3 regions of the Streptomyces sp. NPDC052107 genome follow, and region 3 is predicted to be linked to each of the others. Evidence: riboswitches for the same ligand, from Rfam matches in the RefSeq annotation. Region 3 holds a riboswitch; each other region holds the start of a gene.
What was found. A riboswitch is a leader RNA that binds a small molecule or an ion and turns the genes downstream of it on or off. The one in region 3 is predicted to bind cyclic di-AMP.
Positions count from the first base shown of each region.

Region 1 (3,266 bases), on a different contig from region 3:
TAGATGGACTGGTCCGCGTCACCCACGACGCACAGTTCGGCGGGCGGGAGGTCATGCTCGCCGGGCGGGGTGTCGCCGTCCTCGGCGGAGCGCTCTCCCGTGCCCACGAGTTCCCGTACGAGCGCGTACTGGGCGTGGTTGGTGTCCTGGTATTCATCGACCAGAACGTGCCGGAAGCGACGGCGGTAGTGCTCGGCGACGTCCGGGAAGGCGCGCAGCAGGTTGACCGTCGTCATGATCAGGTCGTCGAAGTCGAGCGCGTTGGCCTCGCGCAGCCGCGACTGATAGAGCGCGTAGGCCTGGGCGAGGGTCTTCTCGAAGCCGTCGGTGGCTTGGGCGGCGAAGTCCTCCTCGTCGATCAGCTCGTTCTTCAGGTTGCTGATCTTCGCGCTGAACGACTTCGGCGGGAAGCGCTTTGGGTCGAGGTCCAGGTCGCGGCAGACCAGGGCCATCAGGCGCTTGCTGTCGGCGGCGTCGTAGATCGAGAACGACGACGTGAATCCGAGCTTCTTGCTCTCCCGGCGCAGGATGCGCACGCACGCGCTGTGGAAGGTCATCACCCACATCGCGTTCGCGCGCGGGCCGACGAGCTGCTCGACGCGCTCCTTCATCTCGCCCGCGGCCTTGTTGGTGAAGGTGATCGCGAGGATCTGGCCCGGGTGCACGTGCCGCTCGGCGAGCAGGTGGGCGATGCGGTGGGTGAGCACACGGGTCTTGCCGGAGCCGGCGCCGGCGACGATGAGCAATGGGGAGCCGGCGTGCACGACCGCGGCGCGCTGGTTGTCGTTCAGCCCCGCCAGCAGGGCCGCCGCGTCGAGGGCGGGACGCGGGGCGCCGTCGCGGTAGTACGCGTCCCGGTCCGGCGGCACGTCGAACTTCCCGCCGAACAGATCGTCCGGAAGCGGCTCCGGAGCGTGATCGTCCTCGGGCGGCGGCGGGGGCTCCTCCTCACGCCCGCGAGGGGCCTGGAGGTCCGCCAGGAAGCTGTCGTCAAAGAGGCTGCTCATCGCTCTACGAGTCTAGGGCGCCCCACCGACAACCGGTCGCCGTCCCCGGAACATGGCCGGTCCGGAACACAGTTGATCTTGACCGCCGAGCGGCCCGCATCCTGCTCACACAGGGGAACCGTCCGATGACACAGGAGCGAAACCTGGCTCAGGTCACGAAAATGTATCGGACATATCACGCACCAACCTTCACAGGAGTCACACGAGTTGGCTAGCGTGCGTCCGGGCCGTACGACCCCTACCGGCGAACCTCGCCGGGCCGCGCGGCCTCCGCCGAGTCCGGCGCGCCGCAGGGCGCCCGGAGCCGGGGACCCACCGACCTTGGGGTGAATCGGCCGGCTCCCACCCGGGACGCCGCCGTAGGGCAACCCTTCCGAACCACCGCCCGAACCCGACAGCTAACCCGGTAGGCGGCCCATTGGAAGGAGTCGCCTCCCTTGGCGTCGCACCGCAAGCCGCGCCCCGGCGGGACCATCGGAACGGGTCTTCGCACCCCCGCCCTCGCCACCGCCGCCCTCACCTCCATGGCCGTGCTCTCGCAGACCGCAGAGGCCGCCCCCAGTACCGATCACGCCAAGCCGAGCCTGGAGGAGGTCGAGAAGAAGGTCGACGATCTGTACCGCCAGGCGGAGTCGGCGACCCAGAAGTACAACGCGGCCAAGGAGCGGACCGGTAAGCAGAGGGGCCGCGTCGACGCCCTCCGCGACGACCTCGCCCAGCGCACCGAACGCCTCAACAAGGCCCGCGAGGAGCTGGGCTCGTTCGCCGCGGCCCAGTACCGCACCGGCGCCGCCGCTCCCGACACGGCCACCTTCCTGCTGGCGAACGACCCGCAGGACTACTTCGACCAGACCCAGCTGATGAACCGGCTGACCTCGCGGGAGAAGACCGCGGTCGACGACTACATCGGCGAGCAGGCCGCGACCATGAAGAAGCGGCGGGAGGCCGCGGAGAGCCTGCAGACGCTGAACGTCTCACAGCACGACCTGCAGACCGCCAAGTCCACCGTCCAGAAGAAACTGGCCTCGGCCCGTGAGCTGCTGTCGCGGCTGAACGCCCAGGAGAAAGCCCGGCTGGCCGCCATCGAGCGGGAGAAGCAGCAGGAGGCGGCGCGCAAGGCGGCCGAGCTGGCGAAGCAGCAGGCGGCCCAGCAGCAGGCAGCTCAACAGCAGGCCGACTCGTCCTCCTCGTCCTCCTCGTCCACGGGGTCCGGGTCCGGATCCGGTTCGACGGGCTCCGGCTCGACCGGGTCCACCACCACATCCAGCTCGTACGACACGAAGGCCGAGAAGGCGATCGCCTTCGCCCGCGCACAGATCGGCAAGCCGTACGTGTGGGGCGCGACCGGGCCGGACTCCTACGACTGCTCGGGCCTCACCCAGGCCGCCTGGAAGGCCGGCGGCGTCTCACTTCCGCGCACCACGTACGACCAGGTCAATGCGGGCACCACGGTCTCGCTCGCCGACGCGCGCCCGGGCGACCTGATCTTCTTCTACGACGACATCAGCCACGTCGGCATGTACATAGGCAACGGCATGATGATCCACGCCCCGAAGCCGGGCGCGTACGTCCGCGAGGAGTCCATCTACTACGGCGGAGAGTCGATCATCCACAGCGTGGTCCGCCCGGGCTGAGGCCCGCCCCGGGCACGGGCGCGCCTCAGCCCTTCGACGCTCCACGCGGGCGTACCGGCGAATCGGACGGCCGCGTGGGCGCGTGCCCATGTCTTGGGCTGCCACGCGCGTGCCGACGTTTCGGGCTGCCACGCGCCCGTGACGGTGCCTTGGCCTCCAGGCGCGCGTCGGCGAATCACGTGGCCATCCACGTGCGCGTACCGGCGTTTCTCGCGCCCACGCGCGCGTGCGGCCTCTTCTTCGTCCACGTGCGCGTGCCGGGGTCTTCTCCGTCCCCGCCCGCGTGCGGCCCTTCATCCGCCCACGCGCACGTGTCGGCTTTCCTGTGTCCACGCGCGGGCTGCCCGCTCTTCCGGCCTCACGCACGCGTACCGGCGTTTTCGGTCTTCACGCGCGCGTGCCCTTCCGGGCAGCGACGCCCCGGCTCCCTAGCATCGGGCCCATGCCCGGCATCTCAGATCTGCGCGCGTGGTGGGCGGGGCGGTCCCCCGCGGCCGGGGCCGCCGTGATGGCGACCGGCATCCTGTCGGTGGGGCTGCACATGACCGGCGACGAGGCGGTCTCCCGGGTGGTGCTGGCGCTGGCGTGCGTCGCCTGGGCCGCGCTGGCCGCGGAGTTCGCGCTG
Region 1 covers NZ_JBFAWG010000013.1:123,227-126,492, forward strand. Annotated here, with positions in the region: gene pcrA (DNA helicase PcrA) at 1-1,007, opposite strand, end outside; cyclic di-AMP (ydaO/yuaA leader) riboswitch at 1,269-1,437, shown strand; gene AB0M27_RS17405 (NlpC/P60 family protein) at 1,445-2,641, shown strand; gene AB0M27_RS17410 (tellurite resistance/C4-dicarboxylate transporter family protein) at 3,084-3,266, shown strand, end outside.
Region 1: it holds a riboswitch for cyclic di-AMP, as region 3 does, so the genes downstream of both, AB0M27_RS17405 (NlpC/P60 family protein) here and AB0M27_RS18810 (transglycosylase SLT domain-containing protein) in region 3, are expected to answer to the same signal.

Region 2 (3,266 bases), on a different contig from region 3:
GACCGGCTCCTGCTGTCCAGCCCGGCCGACTTCGACCGAGTCGACGCGGTACGGGCCTCCGTCGACGCCATCCTGATCGGCGCCGGCACGATCCGCGCCGACAACCCGCGGCTGCTGGTCAACTCCGCCGAGCGCCGCGCGGCCCGGGTCCGGGCGGGCCGGCCGGAGTACCCGCTGAAGGTGACCGTCACCGCCACCGGCGACCTCGACCCCGACGCAAACTTCTGGCACACCGGCGGCGCCAAGCTCGTCTACACGACCGACCAGGGCGCCGAGCAGGCCGCCCGCCGCGTCGGCAACGCCGCCGACATCGTCCCGCTCGGCCCCGGCCTCGACTGGCGGGCCCTGCTGACCCACCTGCACGACGTGCGCGGAGTCGGACGGCTGATGGTCGAGGGCGGCGGCACGGTCCACACCCAGCTGCTGCAGCTGGGCCTCGCCGACGAGCTCCAGCTGGTCCTCGCGCCGCTCTTCGTCGGCGACCCGGCCGCGCCCCGTCTGTTCGGCCCCGGCAACTACCAGGCCGGTCGGCTGCGCCTGACCGAGACCCGCCGTATCGAGGACGTGGTTCTCATGCGCTACGAGCCCACCGCGCCCGGCAGCGGTCCCGTCGCCACCGCCGCCGACCGTCACTGGCTGCGCACCGCATGTGAACTCGCCGCGCTGTGTCCGCCCTCGGAGACGGCGTTCAGCGTCGGCGCGGTGGTGGTGGCCGCCGACGGTACGGAGCTGGCCCGCGGGCACTCCCGGGAGGGTGACGATCCCGTGGTGCATGCGGAGGAGGCCGCGCTCGCGAAGATCGACCCGGCGGATCCGCGACTGGCTGCCGCCACGGTGTACAGCAGCCTGGAGCCCTGCGCCCGGCGGGCCTCGCGGCCCGCGCCCTGTGCCGAGCTCATTCTTCGGGCGGGGGTACGGCGGGTGGTCACTGCTTGGCGCGAGCCGGACACGTTCGTGGCGGCGGCCGACGGTACGGGGATTCTGGTCAAGGCGGGTGCCGAGGTGGTCGTCCTGCCCGAGTTGGAGGGACCCGCCAAGGCGCCGAACGGGCATCTGCTGGGCTGAGGCGCCCGATCAAAGGCTCAGGGCCCGGAATCCAAGAGATTCCGGGCCCTGAGCCTTCAGTAGCGGGGACAGGATTTGAACCTGCGACCTCTGGGTTATGAGCCCAGCGAGCTACCGAGCTGCTCCACCCCGCGTCGTTGTGTCTCTACTGTACACCACGCACTCATCCGATCGGCGCACACCGGTCGCCCACGCCGCACCACGCCCGTGATCGCCTTCACCGACGGTGACCGGACGACCGCCCTCCGCATAACATCTGAGTCACCATCAAAAACGCGGACGCTCCTGAGCGATGGCCAACTCGCCCGGTTTGCAGTGCTCCTGACCGGTAAGTCCGCCGTCGAAAGCGTTAATGATCAAGCCGAACGGCTTGGAAAGTGGCTGCCAGGTCTATTAACGTTCGATAACGCAGCGCGGTTGTCCCAGCCGTCACAAGAGGCGGCTCCGTGTGCACGCGCCGAATCCCGCAAGGGAACCGGGGAACCACCACATTGGGGTGAATCGCGCGGATGCCAGCCGGTATACGCGCGTAGGAGACCTTCCTGCTCCGAACCCGTCAGCTAACCCGGTAGGCGGAGGAAGGAAAGGAGTGCGCCCGAGTGGCGTCCAACCGGCCCGCCCCAGAAGCCCCGTTCGTGCCCGCGCAAGCCCAGCCGGAGACCTTCGGCTACGGCGCCTACCGCGCCGAGGAGGGGCCCTGGGAGGAGTGGGACCCCACCGAGGACTCCGTCGCCCCGGTCCGTGGCCGGCACCGCGTCGCCAAGCAGCGCGGCGGCTTCGCACGCAGCTCCACCGTCCTCGGCGTCGGCGTGATGGCCGCGGTCGGCGCGGGCGGCATGGCCAGCGCCAACACCGGCAAGCCGCCGGTCTCCATATCCATGCCGGACCTGGACTCCGTCGAGCACATCTTCGACGGCGGCTCCTCCGACACGCCGCAGGCCACCACCACCGGACTCAGCCACGTGGGCGTGACCACCGACAGCGCCGACAGCGGCAACGCCGGCGAGGCCCTGCGCAACCGGATCATGGCCCAGGCCGAGCAGCAGAAGGGCCAGGCCGACAACAAGGCCACCGCCGCCGCGATCGCCGCGGCCGACCAGCAGGCCGCCGCCGCGGCCGCCAAGGCGGAGAAGGAGGCCGCCGCCAAGGCCGCCGCCGCCAAGGAAAAGGCGGAGGCCGACGCCGAGAAGGCCGCCGAGGCCAAGCGGCTGGCCGAACTGGCCAAGCAGTACCAGCTGCCCGTCGTCTCGTACACGATCACCGGCACCTTCGGGCAGCCCGGCGCGATGTGGTCCTCCGGCTACCACACCGGCCTCGACTTCGCCGCCCCCACCGGCACTCTCATCAAGGCCGTCCACAGCGGCACGGTGACCCAGGCCGGCTGGGCGGGCGCCTACGGCTACCGCACCGTCATCACCCTGGACGACGGCACCGAGCTGTGGTTCTGCCACCAGTCATCGATCAACGTCTCCGTCGGCCAGAAGGTCTCCACCGGCCAGGTCATCGGCCGCGTCGGCGCCACCGGCAACGTCACCGGCCCCCACCTCCACCTGGAGGTCCACCCGAACGGCCAGGCCACCGCCGTCGACCCGGCGCCGTGGCTGCGCGACAAGGGCCTCAACCCCTGACAGCCGTCCGTACGAGGGACTTCGCACCGGCGGCGGAATGCGATCATCCGCCGCCGGTGTTGATGTAGAGCATGACTTCTCTGCGCACACTCGGTTCCTCCGACCTCGAGGTCTTCCCGCTCTGCCTCGGCGGCAACGTCTTCGGCTGGACCGCCGACGAGGAGACCTCCTTCGCCGTCCTGGACGCCTATACGGCCGCCGGTGGCAACTTCATCGACACCGCGGACTCCTACTCGGCCTGGATCGAGGGCCACAAGGGCGGCGAGTCCGAGACGGTCATCGGCAAGTGGGTCAAGTCCCGCGGCAACCGTGACCGTGTCGTCATCGCCACCAAGGTCAGCCAGCACCCCGAGTTCCAGGGACTGTCCGCCGCCAACATCAAGGCCGCCGCGGACGCCTCCCTGCGCCGTCTGGACACCGACTACATCGACCTCTACTACACCCACTTCGACAAGCCCGAGGTCCCGGTCGAGGAGATCATCGGCGCGCTGGACGAGCTGGTGAAGGCGGGCAAGGTCCGTCACATCGCCGCCTCCAACATCAGCCCCGAGCGCCTGAAGGCCTCGCTCGACT
Region 2 covers NZ_JBFAWG010000056.1:21,208-24,473, reverse strand. Annotated here, with positions in the region: gene AB0M27_RS35060 (dihydrofolate reductase family protein) at 1-1,065, shown strand, start outside; tRNA gene AB0M27_RS35055 (tRNA-Met) at 1,126-1,199, opposite strand; cyclic di-AMP (ydaO/yuaA leader) riboswitch at 1,511-1,657, shown strand; gene AB0M27_RS35050 (M23 family metallopeptidase) at 1,665-2,693, shown strand; gene AB0M27_RS35045 (aldo/keto reductase) at 2,765-3,266, shown strand, end outside.
Region 2: it holds a riboswitch for cyclic di-AMP, as region 3 does, so the genes downstream of both, AB0M27_RS35050 (M23 family metallopeptidase) here and AB0M27_RS18810 (transglycosylase SLT domain-containing protein) in region 3, are expected to answer to the same signal.

Region 3 (3,266 bases):
GGCACGGAGTTCGCCTCGCCGCGCTTGACGAAACACCTGGCGTCGGCCCACGGCTGAAGCCGCCGACCGTCCGTGCCGAGCTCCGTCATCAACGCGGAGCCAGAAGACACCACTTGGGGTGGACCAGTACGTAAGTACGCAGGACGACAAGGTGAGTCGGTGGGGCCCGGTATCCGTATTCTCTGATCATGGCAGCCTCCCCCGCATATGCACTGATCGCCACCGACCTGGACGGAACGCTGCTGCGCGGCGACGACACCGTCTCCGACCGGTCGCTCGCCGCGCTCGCGCGGGTGGCGCGGGCCGGTGCCCGGCACCTGGTGGTGACGGGCCGCCCGGCCCCGCGGGTACGGCCACTCCTCGCGGACCTCGGCGGCACGGGGCTCGCGGTGTGCGGGCAGGGCGCACAGGTCTACGACGCCGGGACCGGCCGCCTGTTGTGGTCGGTCCGGCTGGACCGGGAGCTGGCCGAGACCGCGCTCGGCAAGATCGAGGCCGAGGTGGGGCAGGTGTACGCGGCCGTGGACCAGGACGGGGCCGACGGGCTCACGCTCATCGAGCCCGGGTACCGGATGCCGCACCCGACCCTGCCCGCGGTGCGGGTCGGCCGGCGCGACGACCTGTGGTGCGCGCCCATCAGCAAGGTGCTGCTGCGCCATGCCGACCTGTCCGACGACGAGTTGGCGGCCACTGCGCGCGGGGTGGTGGGCGAGCTGGCGACGGTCACCATGTCCGGACCGGGGACCGTGGAGCTCCAGCCGTCGGGAGTGACCAAGGCGACCGGTCTCGCGCTGGCCGCCGAGCGGCTCGGGATCGCGGCGCAGGAGGCGCTGGCGTTCGGCGACATGCCCAACGACATCCCGATGTTCGACTGGGCGGGGCGCGGGGTCGCCATGGCCGGCGCGCATCCCGAACTGAAGGCGGTGGCCGACGAGATCACCCTGTCGAACGAGGACGACGGCGTCGCTGTCGTCCTCGAAAGACTGTTCCCGACCGACTGACCGGCACATCAGTACCCGGCCGTCCCCGGAAGCGGCGACGGCCGCCCGGTGTGCCCCTCCGCCAGGTGAGGGCACACCGGGCGGCCGATGCCGTGCCGGTCAGCGGGACCGTCAGTACGCGCTGAACACGTTGTCGATCGAGCCGTACCGGGCGGCGGCGTAGTTGCAGGCCGCGGTGATGTTGGCGACCGGGTCGTAGGGGTCGAAGGAGGTGCCGGCCACGTGGTAAGCGTTGAAGGTCGGGTCGATCACCTGGAGCAGACCCTTGGACGGGGTGCCCTTGACGGCGTTGGAGTCCCAGAGGTTGATGGCCTTCGGGTTGCCGGAGGACTCCCGGATGGTGTTGCGGTAGATGCCGTTGTAGGTGCCCGGAATGCCCTTCTGGGCCATGATCGCGAGGGACTCGCGGATCCAGCCGTCGAGGTTGTTCGGGTACCCGGCGGTGGTGGAGGAAGCCTTGGAGGTCGTGCCGGTGGCCGCGGAGGCGCTGGTGGCGCCGATGAGCGACAGGGTGAGGACGACGGCGCCGGTGCCGGCGGCCGTGAGGGCGCGGACGAGGCGGTTGTTGCGCGGGCGGCGGTGCTTGGCGGCAGCAGACATGGGGGAAGTCCTCTCCGTCGCCTGCGAGGTGAGCTGTCGGGTTCGGGCGGGGAGGTGCCCGGCCACGCCTTCCTGAGAAGGCATGGCTTCACCCCTAGCCGTTCCGGTGCGACGTGTGCCGACCGGCCCGGCGACTTACCTGGGTCCCCCGCTCCTGCCGTACGAATGAGTTCGTCGATGGGTCACGCGGGCGGCGGCAGGATTCGGCGTCCGCCCGACGGCCTGGAACGTATGCGAGAGCACATGTCGGAAACAAGTACCGGAAGCACAGTACGTCCTATTTGACCTTGATCTGTGCTGTATGCGGTACTTGATCCTTTGCGGTTGCCAACCCTCAACTCGCCGACGAGGCAAGGGTGAAGGTGGCCTGACGGGCCCTGGGGCGCCGGAGGTTGGACGTGACCCAATTCACGAAATAGCAAAGTATTCTAAATCGGACGCGAGGGGTTCGGGTAGATCGGGTGGGTGATGGAACCCGTGGCGGAACCCATGACGTGGCGTCTGTCGTTGCCTGGGGCGTAGGCATTACTCCGCTCGCCCCCTCGGCTCGCGACAAAGCGTGCGGATTCCTGTTAAGTCGAGAAATGTCTGCTCTTACTACTTGATCAAAAACATACCGGTCGTGATCCGATACCGCCCAGGCTGGACCGGTGGGCGCTATCGGTGATCGAAACAGGACCGGATACGCTGAGTTGAGTGATGGCAGCGACCTATCGACAAACCGTGTAATCGCCAGCAGACACCAGCAGACAGGAGACCCCTCGTGACCGTCGTCGGGCCGTTCGGGCTGAGCGTGCGGGACCAGGCTCTGGAAGCCGATGTCCAGGCCGGATTGGCGGCTGTCGAGGAAGGCTTGCTCGAGGCCACCAAGAGCGAGGTCCCGTTCATCACGGAGGCCGCGCAGCACCTCGTACGAGCCGGCGGGAAGCGGTTCAGGCCGCTGCTCGTGATGCTCGCGGCCCAGTTCGGCGACCCCTACGCGCCGGGCGTCGTGCCCTCGGCCGTGGTCGTGGAGCTGACCCACCTGGCCACGCTGTACCACGACGACGTCATGGACGAGGCGGCGGTGCGGCGCGGCGTGGACAGCGCCAACACCCGCTGGGGCAACTCCGTCGCGGTCCTCACCGGCGACTTCCTCTTCGCCCGCGCCTCCCAGATCCTCGCCGACCTCGGCCCCGAGGCGGTCCGGGTGCAGGCCCTCGCCTTCGAGCGGCTGGTCACGGGCCAGATCCTGGAGACCGCCGGCCCCTCCGACGGCCGCGACCCGGTCGAGCACTACCTGGACGTGCTCGGCGGCAAGACGGGCTCGCTGGTGGCGGTGTCGTGCCGGTTCGGCGCGATGATGTCCGGTGCCGACGAGACGGTCGTCGACGTGCTCACCCAGTACGGCGAGCGGCTCGGGGTCGCCTTCCAGCTCGCCGACGACGTCCTGGACATCGCCTCCGACTCGCACGAGTCCGGCAAGACCCCGGGCACCGACCTGCGCGAGGGCATCCCGACGCTGCCCGTGCTCCGGCTGCGCGAGCGCGCCGCCCGTCTCGGCCTGGCCGAGGACATCGCGCTGTGCGAGCTGCTCGACTCCGACCTCAGCGACGACGCCCGGCACGCCGAGGCGCTGGCCGCGCTGCGCGCCCACCCCGCGCTGGAGCAGGCCCGCCGGGACAC
Region 3 covers NZ_JBFAWG010000015.1:34,216-37,481, reverse strand. Annotated here, with positions in the region: gene AB0M27_RS18820 (NAD(P)-binding domain-containing protein) at 1-57, shown strand, start outside; gene AB0M27_RS18815 (HAD family hydrolase) at 189-1,001, shown strand; gene AB0M27_RS18810 (transglycosylase SLT domain-containing protein) at 1,113-1,601, opposite strand; cyclic di-AMP (ydaO/yuaA leader) riboswitch at 1,607-1,788, opposite strand; gene AB0M27_RS18805 (polyprenyl synthetase family protein) at 2,365-3,266, shown strand, end outside.